One region of the Halomonas sp. ISL-56 genome, then DNA from elsewhere that is predicted to be linked to it. Evidence: riboswitches for the same ligand, from Rfam matches in the RefSeq annotation. Region 1 holds a riboswitch; each other region holds the start of a gene.

What was found. Region 1 has a riboswitch for thiamine pyrophosphate ahead of J7J49_RS08070 (sodium:solute symporter family transporter). Riboswitches for the same ligand answer to the same signal wherever they lie in the genome.
Region 2: another riboswitch for thiamine pyrophosphate. It lies ahead of tenA (thiaminase II); the one in region 1 lies ahead of J7J49_RS08070 (sodium:solute symporter family transporter).
Region 3: another riboswitch for thiamine pyrophosphate. It lies ahead of thiM (hydroxyethylthiazole kinase); the one in region 1 lies ahead of J7J49_RS08070 (sodium:solute symporter family transporter).

What each region holds. Positions count from the first base shown of each region.
Region 1 covers NZ_JAGGRO010000011.1:28,507-33,739, reverse strand. The annotation lists gene J7J49_RS08090 (zinc-binding metallopeptidase family protein) at 1-58, opposite strand, end outside; gene J7J49_RS08085 (CoA-acylating methylmalonate-semialdehyde dehydrogenase) at 412-1,911, shown strand; gene J7J49_RS08080 (hypothetical protein) at 1,990-2,682, opposite strand; gene J7J49_RS08075 (peroxidase-related enzyme) at 2,862-3,464, shown strand; TPP riboswitch at 3,579-3,686, shown strand; gene J7J49_RS08070 (sodium:solute symporter family transporter) at 3,676-5,049, shown strand; gene J7J49_RS08065 (diguanylate cyclase domain-containing protein) at 5,130-5,233, shown strand, end outside.
Region 2 covers NZ_JAGGRO010000007.1:19,108-24,340, reverse strand. The annotation lists gene J7J49_RS05755 (hypothetical protein) at 1-602, opposite strand, end outside; gene thiC (phosphomethylpyrimidine synthase ThiC) at 875-2,764, opposite strand; gene tenA (thiaminase II) at 2,797-3,480, opposite strand; TPP riboswitch at 3,571-3,731, opposite strand; gene J7J49_RS05740 (hypothetical protein) at 3,697-3,891, opposite strand; gene J7J49_RS05735 (LysR family transcriptional regulator) at 4,123-5,040, opposite strand.
Region 3 covers NZ_JAGGRO010000004.1:169,441-174,673, forward strand. The annotation lists gene ampC (class C beta-lactamase) at 1-1,003, shown strand, start outside; gene J7J49_RS02880 (cupin domain-containing protein) at 1,135-1,800, shown strand; gene J7J49_RS02885 (DUF6164 family protein) at 1,797-2,165, opposite strand; gene gloA (lactoylglutathione lyase) at 2,175-2,711, opposite strand; gene J7J49_RS02895 (hypothetical protein) at 2,964-3,308, shown strand; TPP riboswitch at 3,363-3,461, shown strand; gene thiM (hydroxyethylthiazole kinase) at 3,485-4,294, shown strand; gene thiE (thiamine phosphate synthase) at 4,284-4,916, shown strand; gene J7J49_RS02910 (LysR family transcriptional regulator) at 4,913-5,233, shown strand, end outside.

The DNA of each region.
Region 1 (5,233 bases):
GGCAGTGGGTGTTTTCGTAGAACAGCGGATTGCCACAGCGGCAGCTAAAAGTCTGCATAGATAATTCCCTGTGTTAAAACACGTGCGTTCGCCGTGTGCGATCCGCGAAACTGCGGCACACTGAGTAGCCGAAGCATAGCCAGCCTGACGACACAATGGAAAGGCTAATTGACGTCCCGCTGTAGATTTTGTTTACTCATACGATACTTGATTGACGTTTACGTCAACTTGCTGCTATACCCTGTGTTCTTACTTTAACGCGATAGACTTTTTACAAACCGATTTCTTACAACCATCACGACCATAACCACCATTGTCATTACAATCAGAGCCATAACAACCAGAACCATTTCAACCAGAGCCATTACAACCAGAGCCATAACAACCACAATCATAAACAGGAGCAACGCTATGTCCGTTCGCGAAATCCCCATGTATATCGATGGTCAGCCCATGCAGTCGCAAAGCCAGGAGTGGCGCGATGTGGTTAACCCCGCCACGCAAGAGGTAGTCGCCCGGGTACCGTTCTGTACCGCTGATGAAGTAGAACGCGCTATCAGCAGCTCTAAAGAAGCGTTTAAGGAGTGGCGTAAAGTCCCGCTGGGAAAACGCATGCGCATCATGCTCAAGCTGCAGGCGCTGATTCGCGACAATACCGCTGAACTGGCGGCACTGATTACCGAGGAGCATGGTAAAACCCTGCCCGATGCGGAAGGCGAAGTGGGCCGTGGCTTGGAAGTGGTGGAACACGCCTGCTCGATTACTTCGCTGCAGTTGGGTGAATTAGCTGAAAACGCTGCCAACGAGGTAGACGTTTACACCATGCACCAACCGCTAGGGGTGGGGGCGGGAATTACCGCCTTTAACTTCCCGATTATGCTGCCCTGTTTTATGTTCCCGCTGGCGATTGCCACCGGTAATACCTTTGTTCTCAAACCATCGGAGCAAGACCCTAGCTCTACCATGCGCTTAGTGGAATTAGCTCATGAAGCCGGTGTCCCTGCGGGCGTGCTCAATGTGGTGCACGGTGGCCCGGATGTGGCCAACCAAATTGCTGACCATCAGGATATCAAAGCGCTCTCGTTCATCGGCTCTACCCATGTGGGGTCGCTGCTGTATAACCGTGCGGCGGCGGCAGGCAAGCGGATGCAAGCGATGATGGGGGCCAAGAACCACTGCGTGGTGATGCCCGATGCTAACCGTAGCCAAGCGATTAACAACCTGCTGGGCTCAGCCTTTGGCGCGGCGGGCCAACGCTGCATGGCAAACTCGGTAGTGGTGCTGGTGGGTGAGGCGCGTGAGTGGCTGAGTGATATCGTCGATGCGGCGCGAGCAATGAAAGTCGGTCCTGGCACTCAGCTTGATGCGGATTTGGGCCCACTGGTGTCACCCGCTGCCCGTGATCGTGTCCTGCGTTTAATCGATGCGGGGGAGAAAGAGGGCGCCAAACTGATGGTCGATGGGCGCAATGTTCAGGTGGAGGGTTATCCAAACGGCAACTTTGTGGGGCCGACCCTGTTTGCTGACGTAACGGCGGATATGACCATTTACCGAGAGGAGATTTTTGGTCCTGTTCTGTGTGTGGTGAGTGTTGAAACACTTGATGAGGCGATTGCCTTTATTAATGCCAACCCTAACGGCAACGGCACCTCTATCTTTACCAACTCCGGTTGGGTCGCGCGCCGTTTTGAAACCGATATCGACGTTGGTCAAATTGGTATTAACGTGCCGATTCCAGTGCCGGTTGCTTACTTCAGCTTCACTGGTTCAAGGGCTTCAAAGCTAGGCGATTTAGGCCCTAATGGTAAGCAAGCGATTGCTTTCTGGACACAAACAAAAACCGTGACAGCGCGTTGGTTTGAACCAGAAAATGTTTCCAGTGGTATTAACAGCACGATTTCACTGGGCTAAGGAGCGTTTGCTGGGTTAACGAACATTGGCCCTGCAGAAAACAGGGCCAATTGACGGGCGTGTAACGGCTGTCCTGGCTTAGAAATTATCGAATAAAGGCAGGCTTTCTTCGAGTAATTGTTCGATGGGGCCGAGCTGGCTTTCATGTAACACTAAAAGTGATTCTTCATGCATAAACTGAGCCGCTGTTGGAACGAGTAGCGCAAATTCACCCTCTTCAAGATGAAATTCATGTATTTCGCGCATGCCTAATGGCGTCATGCACTGGGAGCAGCGGTAGTTGTCATCTTCACCGTAAATGAGACGGTGGTACATTTTGAACAGCGTGTAGAGGGCTAAACCGCCTTCAAACGCTGGCCATCGTGCTGGGGTATCGCGAATGTCGTTAGTGAGTTCTTGGCCCTCTGCTTTGGCATCTGCAATCGCATCGGCGAGTGGGGCGGCAAGAATGGCGGTCTTGTCGGCAGGTAGCGGTGTGTTCTGCTTCGAGGCTCGTTCAAAATCCTGTACTGCGCGCTTAAAGTCCACCACACCACTGAGAGAGTAGTCGACATGCTGTAGGTCTTCGGGCTCAAAGCCACCGTTTTCCCAGCCATGGATAACGCGGAGTGTCATTTGACCGCGTGTCATTGGGCGGGCCAGCAACATATGTAACATGATACGAATATGCAACTGACGCTCATCGGTATCATTTTCAAACGCTCGATAGGGGTCAGCAAACAGCTCGTTTAGGCGACCGGGGGTATGTTCCTTGGCTTCGTTTTGGTTCATGACAGTGTCCCTTTGAACGAACTGTTTATTAAGAGAGTAGTGCGCGGTTTTTATCACAGATCGATACATCAGTATGGCGAGCAGGTGTGCTGATTAAAAGCGTCTTAATTTAGTTTTTTGTTACTCATCAGCTAACCCTTTTTTACCAGATGTTTAAATTTAACAATAAAGAGGTGAGTATGTCTGCATCATTAAGTCGTTTTAACGTGCCTGAAACATTGGATGATCTGCCGGAAGATATTCGTAGTACCATTTTGGCCGTTCAGGAGAAGGCGGGGTTTGTGCCCAATGTCTTTCTGATGCTGGCCCATCGCCCCGCTGAGTTTCGTGCTTTCTTTGCCTATCACGATGCGTTAATGGAACGCGAATCGGACACGCTCACCAAAGCCGAAAAAGAGATGATTGTGGTCGCTACCAGCGCGCGTAACCGCTGCTTGTATTGTGTGGTCGCTCACGGTGCTCTGGTGCGCATTTACAGTAAAGATCCGCTGCTCGCTGACCAAGTGGCGATCAACCATCGCGTGGCGCCGATTAGTGAGCGCCACAGAGTAATGCTCGATTTTGCTATGCACTGCGCTATCGATGTCGGCGAAATGACCGACGAGTGGCTCACCCGCTTGCTTGACGTTGGTTTTAGCCAAGAGGATTGCTGGGATATAGGTGCCATCTCGGCGTTTTTTGGCCTGTCAAATCGATTAGTTACGCTGGCGGGTACACCGCCGAATGAAGAGTTTTACTTAATGGGACGCGTGCCTCGTTCGGATACGACCACCACACCTTAAACTTTACTAAGTTGTGGTTCTGATTGAGAATAGTTCCTGAATCTGTTTTGACATCGTTCTTAACGACGTTTTTGACACCGTTTTTAACATTGTTCTTAACGGCGTACCTACATTCACTGTCGCCAGGGGAGCCCCTGTTGAAAAGGGCTGAGATGCGCAGCGCGCAGACCCTGGAACCTGATCCGGTTCGTACCGGCGGAGGAAGCGCGACATGCTTTACCTGACGTCAGCCGTGCTTGGCGCGGCGCTGTGCTGCTTTGCTTATTTAGGCCTACGGGCTCGCTGGGTGGACGGCCCACTTGATGACTATGTCACCGCCCGCAACTCGCAAACAGCTTCTACCCTGGGGCTCTCCTTCCTTGCTTCCGGTATGGGCGCATGGATTCTCTTTGCGCCCCCCGAAATAGGCGCCTTTGTCGGCCCACTCGCCCTTGCAGGCTATGCGCTTGGCTCTGCGCTGCCGTTTATCGTCTTAGGGCTGTATGGGCCGAAGATTCGCCGTGCGTTGCCAGAGGGGCGCAGTATCGCCGAGTTTGCTGAGGCGTGCTATGGCCCTGGTGTACGGCGCTGGGTAACGCTGGTCTCCATCGCCTATATGTCTTGCTTTCTAGCCGCTGAGCTCACCGCTATAGGGGCTATCACCGCGCTGCTTTCCGATGTGCCGCCCGCGCTGGTGATTATTGGGGTGGCGCTTACCACGCTGATTTATACTGCGGCGGGCGGGCTGCGTGCCAGCCTTGCCACCGACCGTTGGCAGGCGTGGTTGCTGCTGATATTGCTGTGTGTGGTGGGTGGCATGGCCCTATGGCGGTTGCCCTCCATACCCAGTGAGGCTGCGCTCCCGTCTATTCCTGTATCGAGTGCGCTAAGCGTAGCGTTAACGCTAGTGATCGCGGTCACCGCCGCGAACCTTTTCCACCAAGGCTATTGGCAGCGAGTATGGGCCGCTCAAGATAATCAAAGCTTAGGACGTGGCGCCTGGTTAGGTGGCGCGATGACAGTCCTGGTAGTGATGGTGATTGGCGGTCTTGGCGTGTTGGCAGCAATGAGTGGTGTGCCGCTCGGCGAGCCGCCAATACCGTTCTTTGCCCTGTTAAGCGACGCTCCCGTTTGGCTGACGTTACCTGCCTTGGTGCTGGCGGTGACCTTGGTGGCCTCCAGCGTTGATACACTTCAAAACGGGATTGCTTCACTAGTGGTAGCGCGCAGCGAGCAGCAGGGCGTTTCACTGGTGGCTGCCCGCTGGGTGACGGTAATCGTGATGATCCCAGTGGTAATGATTGCCCTGCAGGGCCTGTCGGTGCTGCGGCTTTTTTTGATTGCTGACTTGCTGTGTGCCGCTATTGTGGTGCCTGTACTGCTTGGCTTATGGCAACGCATGACGCCGATTGCGGCCATTGCGGGGGGCATCGCGGGACTGCTGGGGGCTATTCTCCCGGGTTGGTTGAGCCAAGGTAGCCTGGTAGCTGGGGTCATGGCGGCAAGTTTTCCGGGCAGTATTCCCACCTTGGGGCCATTCCTCGGGGCGTTAATCGCCTCAACGCTCACGAGCTTACTACTCGCGGGTTTAATTAAGAAAAAGTGAGTATAAAGTGAGTATTAAGCAGTAAAGGGCTGATCGCGTTATGCTGGTAGAATAACAGCTACCCCATGGGTGATATGACCATGAGCTATCCCATAGCACCTGACGAAGATGCGCGGTTAGCCGCCCTTTACGAGCTTGAACTGCTAGACAGCCCCGATGAACCTGCTTTTGATCGTGTCACCAG
Region 2 (5,233 bases), on a different contig from region 1:
ACTAGCTGTTGATCGACGATAGCTAGGATTGCCTTGACCGGAGCCTCAGGCGTCAACACCCAGTAGTCGGTGCCGTTGGTGGTGGCCGTGTTTGGGGTGATGTCTGCCTTAGTCAGGATACGCTGCAGCGTTTCGCGAAAGGCCTCTTCATCCTGCAGTTGCATGCGCATAACAGGCAGCACACCCAGCCCGTAGATAGCGACCTGAGGATTTATTTTCAGGCCTAGTGCATGGACGTCTTCCAGCGTTTCAACCTCGAGTGCTTCTTCACTCGCGGCGATTAAAAGCGTTATCATCGAACGTAGCGCTTCATCATCGATATCGGGCAGCAAGTCGCGCAGTTCATCCAGGTCAGAGTCAAGGCCAGCCATGGGCTGTGTGCGCTGATAAAGATCAAATACATCTTGTTCAGGAAGTGACTCGCGCGAAGCCATAAAGTAAGGAGAATTAGCCGGGATGTACTTCAGCATGGGAGCTGCGAGATTTTTCGTCGCTTCCTGCTGTGCATCTGCGGCTGTCGGCTCGTTATCATCGCTACAGCCGCTTAGTAAGCCAGCGCTGAGAAGAGCCAGGGATACCGCCAAAGACAGTTTGGTTTTCATCTGTAATCAGTTCTTTGCAAGTTGAAGGTTTTAAATTGATCGTTATGAGCAACGCACTGCGTAAATGATAATCATACACGAGCAATATATAATTAATCTACTTGCCCGGGTAAATATTTATAAAGCAGGTGTAACCAATGTTAGTTATATATCGTATTGATAAACTGCAAGATCAGGACAGCAGCAGTGAGTAGCTAGTGGCGGTGACTCTTGAGTTTGCCTAATACTCAAGAGCCATGTTTAGTAACGAAACTGTTCAATAGGTCGCTATTTTAAACTTCCTGATACAGCTCGCTGCCTTTATTCCGAAACTTCTCCGCTTGCTCTTCCATGCCTTTCATCACCGCTTCCTGATCACCGTTCAGGCCGTGCTCATTAGCATAGTCACGCACTTCCTGGCTGATCTTCATAGAGCAGAACTTCGGCCCGCACATGGAGCAGAAGTGGGCTACCTTAGCAGAGTCCTTGGGTAGGGTTTCATCGTGGTATTCTCGGGCGGTGTCCGGGTCTAGGCCCAAGTTGAACTGGTCTTCCCAGCGGAACTCAAAACGCGCCTTAGAAAGCGCATTGTCGCGCCGTTGAGCCGCCGGATGCCCTTTGGCCAAGTCCGCCGCGTGAGCGGCAATTTTGTAAGTAATAATGCCGGTTTTAACGTCGTCTTTATTGGGCAGCCCCAAATGCTCTTTAGGCGTTACATAGCAGAGCATCGCGCAGCCAAACCAACCAATCATCGCTGCCCCAATGCCCGAGGTAATGTGGTCGTAGCCAGGGGCGATATCGGTCACTAGTGGCCCGAGGGTATAGAACGGCGCCTCGTCGCAGTACTCCAACTGCTTATCCATGTTCTCTTTCACCAGATGCATAGGCACATGGCCGGGGCCTTCAATCATCACCTGCACATCGTGCTTCCAAGCAATGTGAGTCAGCTCTCCAAGGGTTTTAAGCTCCGCCATTTGCGCTTCGTCGTTGGCATCGGCCACTGAACCGGGGCGCAGGCCATCGCCGAGGGAGAACGCCACATCGTACTGCTTGCAGATCTCGCAGATCTCCTCGAAGTGGGTGTACAGGAAGCTCTCCTGGTGATGGAACAGGCACCACTTGGCCATGATCGAACCGCCGCGGCTAACAATGCCGGTCACCCGTTTGGCGGTCAGCGGCACATAGCGCAACAGCACGCCCGCGTGAATGGTGAAGTAGTCCACACCCTGTTCGGCCTGCTCAATCAGCGTATCGCGGAACACTTCCCAGGTAAGGTCTTCGGCCACGCCTTTAACCTTTTCCAGCGCCTGATAGATGGGCACCGTGCCAATCGGCACCGGCGAGTTGCGCAGAATCCACTCGCGGGTTTCGTGGATATTCTGCCCGGTGGAGAGATCCATAATGGTATCCGCGCCCCAGCGGATGCCCCAAGTCATCTTATCCACCTCTTCTTCGATAGAAGACGTCACCGCGGAGTTGCCCAGGTTGCCGTTAATCTTGACCAGGAAGTTACGGCCAATAATCATCGGCTCAGATTCTGGGTGGTTGATGTTATTGGGAATAATCGCCCGCCCACGAGCTACCTCATCGCGTACAAACTCTGGCGTGATCTCTTCCGGTAGGCTGGCGCCGAAGCTCTGGCCGGGGTGTTGGTGGCCCAGAATGCGCTCCACCTCCGCCGTACCTAACGCCTGGCGGCGCTGGTTTTCGCGGATGGCAATAAACTCCATTTCCGGGGTGATGATGCCTTGGCGGGCGTAGTAAAGCTGAGTAACGTTTTTCCCAGGCTTGGCCCTTCGTGGAGTACGAGTTAAATCAAAGCGTAGCTGGGCAAGGGTGGGATCGTTGGCGCGACGCTTGCCGTAATCAGAGGTGTGGCCTTCCAGAAACTCAGTGTCGTCGCGCTCTTCGATCCAGGCACGGCGTAGGGCGGGTAAGCCTTTGCGTAAATCGTTGTTAGCCTCTGGGTCGGTGTAGGGGCCTGAGGTGTCGTACACCAGCAGCGGCGGATTCTCTTCATCAATGCCAGTGGTTTTAGTGGGCGACAGTGAAATTTCCCGGAACGGCACGCGGATATCCGGCCGCGAACCTTCGATATACACCTTACGCGAGCCGGGCAGCGGCGCAATGGCGGCGGCATCGACCTGGGCGGTTTCGGATAAAAAGTGGCTCGTTTTGCTCATTACGGTCTCCATACGATTGTTGTTCTACAAGGTTAGTGAGTGAGGTCGGCGTCTATCAGCGCTAAGCCCATCTGCCAGAAGTCGATTTCCAGGCGGGTGGCATCGCGGAAGATCTTGCTCAGTTCGACAAAGCGGGCGGGGGTCACATCGGCAAGGCGGGTGTTGAGCCATTCAAGCTCCGCCTGCATAGCGGCCTGAAACTCCTCGCCTTCGTACATGGCAATCCAGGCATCAAAAGGGTTCTGCGCGCCGCGCAGGGTGGAAGGCTGGGCATTCAACCAGTTGGCGATTTCGCCATAGCCCACCAGGCAGGGGGCCAGCGCCACGTGTAGATCAAGCAGGTCACCGCGGTTGCCGGTATCCAACACATAGCGGGTGTAAGCAAGCGTCGCCCTGGCTTCGGGCAACGCTTCCAGCTCCTGCTCGGAAATCCCCCACTCCTGACAAAAGCCCACATGCAGGCCCAACTCCACATCCACAATGGCTTTTAAGCCTTCATGGGCCTGGCGAAGATCGGCAAGGGTGGGGCTTTTATAGGCCGCCAGCGCGTAGGCGCGGGCGAAGTGAATCAAAAACAGGTAGTCCTGTTTCAGGTAGTGACGAAACGACGCTTCAGGCAGCGTGGCGTTGCCCAACTGACGCACAAAATCGTGCTCAATATAGGCGCGCCAATCTTGCTGGCAGGCGGTGGTGAGATCAGTAAAGCGGTAGCCCATGATGCCTCCGGTGTTAATGATCCGGAGGTAAGGCGGGAGAGATCGAGGAAATGGCGCGGAAGGTGGCGTGCGATCGTGAGAGAGAGCTAGCCATGGCCATCGCTTGATCCCTACGCCGGTACCCGCGCTGCGAACTTATGAAAGCCGCAGCACATTAGCCGGATCAGGTTCAGCGGGACCAGCGCTCGGCAGCAAAAATGCTCGCCCTGCGCCATCTCAGCCGGATTTCACCGGCACCCCGTCAAGCTGTTCGTTGATGGAGTGTAGGAGGCGGGTGGGGGAGATGCAAGGGGACTGTTGTGACCGTGTGACAGCTTTTCCCGTAAGCCTACCCACGGTGATGATGCGTTCTTCGCCGAAGTCCTGGCGATCTTCCAGCATCGAAAGCGTTTTACCAGTAATAGAGGACAAGCGCGTCGTTAAAATCCAGGCCGTGATGTTGCAGGGTGTCTTGCTGTTTGCGCAGGTCGAACTCAATCTCACTGCCTGGGGCCATTGGGAATCTCCTTCTTCTATCAATTATGTACCCCCAATAATTTTTTAAGCAACTGGTTCAGACCGGTGAATTAGGCGGGTTAAGGCTCGAATGCTTCCGCTCCACCACACAAATTGAGGATGATCCCTTTTAAGGGCAATGCGATATCAGGCCGTGACCGCGTCAAAGGGTGATAGCGTAATCTGCCGCGCAGCCTCTTCGTGAATATACGCAGCCAGCGTCCGGGTGGCCTGGCTGCGGGTCTGACAGCGGGGAAAGAACAGCACGTAGGGAATGGTTCTGACCGGATAGAACAGGCGCATTACGGCGCCGGGCCGCAGGCAGGAGCGCGCGACTAGCCCATCCGCCAGCCCCAGGCCAAATCCCCGCCCCGCCAGTTCACAGGTAACCGGGCCATTCGGCGTCTGGTAGCGGATGTCGGGGCGCGCGCCGATCTCATCGAAGCACTGCTGCAACACGTGCCGGACCAGCGTGTTCGTTGCGTTGGACACCAGTGGTTCGCCCACCATATCATGCACCGTCACATGGGGCCGCGCCGCCAGCGGATGATCCGCACTCATCACCACGACCATGGGTACCTGTGCCAGCGGCGCGCAGTCTAGCGCATCCGATTCCAGCGGCAGGGTGGCCACGCCCAGGTCAAAACGTTCGCGTCTGAGTGAGGGGTTGATCTCCAACCGCGTGCGCATGTCGATCCCGACGGTGACTTGCGGATAGTCATCTCTAAGCCGCCGCAGCGGCTCCACAAACAGCGCGTCCAGCGCATAGGGCGCGGCCAGCACGCGTACATGGGTTTTCAGCCCCATGCGCAGGCGGTTCGCGGTTTCCGTCACCTCATCCAGTTCCGTCAGCGCCAGTTCGACTTGCTGGTAGATTAGCCGCGCCTCGTCGGTGGGTTCCAGCCGCCGCACCTTGCGGTCGAAAAGGGGAAAGCCGACCTCTTCCTCCAGCGCGGTGAGCAGGCGGCTGACCTGCGGCTGCGTGCAGTTCATCAGTTCTGCCGCCACATTCAGGCTTCCGCCCTCCATGAAGGCGCGCAGGGCTTCAAGGCCTCGAAGTTTCATTGGTTCCTCCTTAACGGGAAATGCATGAACTGATACACAACACGAAATTGCCCAGGCCCACAAGGATTGCTAGTCTCAAATTATCATAAACGAGCCTTACACTGGCGGCAGCCTGATAGTTCTCAGGCGCCCGCGCTCTTACCCCATCGTCGAAACTGGCGATGCCCTGAACCTTGCCGGTTCAGGGGGACGG
Region 3 (5,233 bases), on a different contig from region 1:
TTACTTTAATTATGGGGAAGCTGACCAAGAAGCGGGCATTCCAGTTACCGATGAGACGCTGTTCGAGCTCGGCTCCATCAGTAAGATCTTCACGGCGGCGTTAACAGGCTATGCCCAGTCCAGCGGTGCCCTTTCGCTTTCCGACCCGGCCAGCCAGTATCTGCCCGCCCTTGAAGGCAGCGTCTTCGATGAGATCACCCTACTGGAACTGGGCACCTATACGGCAGGCGAGCTGCCGCTGCAGTTTCCTGATGCGGTACAAAGCGAAGCGCAAATGCTCGACTACTATCACCAGTGGCAGCCTGAATCTGCCCCCGGCAGCCAACGCCTCTACTCCAACCCGAGCATAGGCCTGATGGGCTATCTAACCGCCCAACGCCTTGGCAAACCGTTCGAGACGCTGATGGAAGAAGCAGTGTTCGCCCCGCTAGGGCTTGAGCATAGCTATTACCAGGTACCGGAAGCGCAGCAGGCGCACTACGCCTATGGTTACTCAAAAGAGGATAAGCCCATTCGGGTCAACCCAGGCATGCTGGATGCTCAAGCTTACGGTTTGAAATCAACAGCCGCCGACGTGCTGACGTTCGTGGAAGCCCATATGAGCGGCGCGGGGCTTGAGACAAAAGATGCGAGCACGCCCGACGAGACACTTAGCCAAGCCTTGGCAGCTACGCGCACAGGCTACTTTGAGTTCGGTGATATGACCCAAGGGCTGGGTTGGGAAAGCTATGCCTACCCGGTGGCTCTTGAGCAATTACTGGCGGGCAACTCGCTTGAGATGATTTTGCAGCCCAACCCTGCCAACCGCTTAACCCCGCCGCTCGCCCCCAGACAGCAAGCGCTCTACAACAAAACCGGCGCGACCAATGGCTTTGGCGGCTATGTGGCCTTTGTGCCCAGCGAGCAAATTGGTATTGTGCTGCTGGCCAACCGCAACTACCCCACCCCAGCACGCATCGAGGCAGCCCACCATATCCTTTCCGCGCTCACTGAAGCGCCCTGAATAAGCGTTCAGACACCTTGCCGCCGCCTTCGGGCGGCTTTTGGGTTGCATTTTTCGCTGTTGATAAGGAGACTAGCAGCCTGCTAACACCCCTTCCCGTTACTAACCTTCACCGCGAAGAGCCCTTTCCCATGCGTTTAAACGCCGATTTTAGCCACTTTGCCTGTGTTACCCCGGAAGAGTATCAGTGGGTCGACTCCCCCAGCGCGGGGGTAGAACGCATGATGTTTGACCGCATTGGCGACGAAGTAGCCCGCGCCACCAGCCTTGTTCGCTATGCCCCCAATACCCAGTTTGAGCGGCATACCCACGGCGGCGGCGAAGAGATTCTGGTACTGGAGGGCGTGTTCGCCGATGAGCATGGACGCTACGCGGCGGGCAGCTACCTAAGAAACCCCATCGGCACCGGGCATACGCCAACGATTGGAGAGGAGGGTGCGCTGATCTTTGTCAAACTACACCAGTTTGACCCTAACGACACGCTACAACTGGCGGTGCCTGCCCACCGACTGCCCTGGCAGCCAGACCGGCGCCCGCGCATTGCCTATAAGATGCTGCATACCTATAAACAGGAACGCACCAGTCTGGAACGCTGGTCGGCAGGCACGTCTATTGCCTACCCCACCCTGCGCGGCGGCCTGGAGTTTTTGATTCTGGAAGGCACACTGAGTGATAGCGAGCAGAGTTACACGGCGGGCACTTGGTGTCGTTACCCTAGCGGCGCGGCACCGGCGTTAACCGCCGGCGATGATGGCGTGATGATGTACCTCAAGCGTGGCCACCTGCCAACGGCTTAGGCACGCGACAGGCCCAGAAAGGGCAGCAGCGTTAGGGCCGCAATCAGGCCCACCGCTAACAGTACCAGCACCACCTGCAGCGGGTGGGCTGCCAAACGTTTCCATAGCGTCATTTGCTCGCCCCGCTCAACCGCTGCCTGATGTTCCCGCTGGGCACGCTCAAGGCGCTCCGCCTGATAGGCTTCTAACGCGGCGATGGCCGCGTCGTGCTGGTGCGGGTTGCGCAGCCAGATAGCATCAACGCCCAGGCGGAAAAAACCCGCCTGGGTTTCATAGGTATCGAAGCCATGGGCGGCGAGCAGGTCACGCACTTCCATGGCTTCTTCGTCGGTCACGTGGCGCAGCCGGAACAGTAGTTCAGCCATTGGTGTGCCTCAAGCGTCGCCCTTCCCCGCCATCAGGTCTGCCTGAATCACTTCGATCCAGTAGCCGTCAGGGTCTTTAACGAAGATAACATCTTTCATCTTGCCCTGATCGGCGCGTTTCACAAACGTGACATCATGCTGGTCAAACCACGCTTGGGCCGCCGCTAGATCCGGCACGTTAAAGCAGATATGTCCGAAGCCTTGGGGTTCGGCGTTGCCATCGTGGTAGGCAAAGTCGTCCTTATGCTCGGTGCCCCAGTTATGGGTCAACTCTAACAGCCCCTTCTGACTAAACGTCCAGGCAGTACGCGCTTGCGCATCTTCCGGCACGTTGTCGTTGGGCTCCACGTTGGCCAGGAAATACAGCGAGAACTGCATCTCTTCAAAATCCAGCCGCCGCATCACCTGCATGCCAAACACCTTTGAGTAGAACGCCAGCGCTTGCTCAGGGTCTTTCACCCTCAGCATGGTGTGGTTTAAGCGAAACCCTTGGGTTTGGGGTGGTGTGGCGACGACGCCGGGATGCTGCTCGCCTTGAAAACTCATTTCGCTCTCCTATCGTTGATGTGAACCATTCGTTGATGTGGATTATCGTCTCTTACATACCGCTTACCATGGGGGCTTTAGCACCATAATACCAGCCCCTACAAGCACATAGGCAGCGTCACATCAGACTACCAATAAGCGCACTGGCAATCATAAACAAAACCCCTACACTTATTATTCACAAGCTTTACAAAAATGGTGCCTGCCACATAAGCGACGCTCTTCATTGACAGCGTCCTCTAGGAGTTTTCCATGAGTGCAATTGATATGACGCTGGGTGACCAGCTGACGTTAAAGCAACTTTCCAATGCCCTGCATAACGGCTTTTCACCCATTGTAGAAGTCGAGTCCATGGATGGTATTTACAAAGTGCGCTTTCATCACGCTAACGGCGTGTCTGACCTGAGCGACAACAAGGGCCATGTCAGCACTTTTCTGGGTACGGGTGAGATACGCGACACCCTCGGCCAACTCGGCCTAACCCACGGCGTGCTGACCTTCGCCGACCAGTGCGGCGATGAGATGATTGGGGTTGAGGGTAAAGCCATAACACCTGACGAGATGCTCACCTACGGTACCCGTATTTCGTTTCGCTAGATGGCCATCGTCCGCATCCGGGGCTTTACAGGGCTACTTCAGGCAAGGATAGTAAGCCTTCGACAGGGGCGCCCTCCGTTACGGCTGGGCTGAGACGCACCCTTTGAACCTGAACCGGATAATACCGGCGTAGGGAGTCGTGGTACCGCTTACCACCTCCCTGCCGGGAGGATGCTATGACCCTACGCCCGCTTGGCGATCACCTTGAGACGCTGCGCGCAGTGACACCCCTGGTTCACTGCATGACCAACTATGTGGCCATGAACAGTACGGCCAACCTGCTGCTAGCCACTGGTGCATCGCCTGCTATGCTGCATGCGCCAGAAGAAGTCGCCGAATTTACGGCTATTTCTGCAGGGCTTTCCATTAATATCGGCACGATCTCTTCCCACTGGGCTGACGCGATGCTGACCGCCACAGCAACCGCCCATCGACACGCGATCCCCTGGGTATTAGACCCCGTCGCCGTTGGCGCGACGCGCTATCGCCAAACGCTCTGCACGCAGCTGCTTGCGTCTAAACCCAGCGTTATTCGCGGCAATGCGTCGGAAATCCTTGCCCTGAACGGCTTAGCCAGCCAAGGCCGCGGCGTGGATTCCACCGCTGCCACCGGCCAAGCCGTCGACGCAGCGATAGCGCTGGCGCAACAACACGGCTGTATTGTGGCGATGACCGGTGAAAGCGACTGGGTGACGGACGGCACGCAGCACTACCTTATTAATGGAGGGCACCCTTTGATGCCCCGCGTGACAACCCTAGGCTGTGGGCTAAGCGCGCTGGTAACGGCCTTTGTGGCTGCCAATCGTGAGGCACCTTTGGCAGCCACCACCGCCGCGCTGGCCTGCTTTGCTGTCGCAGGCGAGCGTGCCGGCAGCAACGCCCAGGGGCCTGGTAGCTTTCAGGTCGCACTGCTGGATGCGCTGTATCAACTCACCCCTGACGACCTCACCACCCATGCCCAGCTGGAGGCCCTTCATGCCGCTTGATCTATCGCTCTATTTAGTGACCGACGCAACGCTGTGCCGCAATATTGGCTTGGAGCAGACGGTCGAAGAAGCGGTAATGGGCGGCGTGACCATCGTGCAGTTGCGTGATAAGCATGCCAGCGATGAACACATGATTGCCCAAGCCAAACGGCTCAAAGCAGTGCTGGCGGGCACCGGTGTGCCGCTGATCATTAACGACCGCTTGCAAGTAGCGCTGGAAAGCCAAGCGGATGGCCTGCATGTCGGCCAGAGCGACGCCGCCGTTCAGGAAGCGCGCCGAGTGTTAGGCGAGCAGGCGATTATCGGCCTGTCGATCAATACTATCGCTCAGTTGCAAGCCACTCCGTTTGAGCTGCTTGATTATGTGGGGATTGGCCCAGTGTTTGCCACCGAGAGCAAGCAGGATCACGCCCAGCCTATCGGCTTTGGCGGCTTGGCATCGTTAGTCAAGGCCTGCCCGCTGCCCAGCGTCGCCATTGGCGGGTTGAAAGCCAACCATGCGATTAGCGTGCAGCGCGCGGGAGCCAACGGCCTGGCGGTAATCTCGGCTATTTGTGGCCAGCCCAACCCTTATCAGGCAGCGCGGGCTTTTCAGGTTTTTCAAGCCGTTACGGCGCCATGAACCAGCTAGAGCATATCGTCGCTTTTGTGCGGGTGGCCGAGCTGGGCAGCTATACCCGCGCTGCTGAAGCGCTGGATATTTCGCGCACCCGAGTATCCCGCCAGGTCATGGCACTGGAAGAGGCATTGGGGGCGCGACTGATACAGCGCACTACCCGGCGACTGCATCTCACGGAAGCCGGGGAGCGCTATTTAGCCCGCGCCCAAGGAGTGCTGCTAGCACTCGATGAAGCCGCCGCCGAAGTAGGCCAAGGCACCAGCGATGTGCGTGGGCGGCTGCGTGTTAATGGGCCGATGAGTTTTGGTACCCGCTACCTA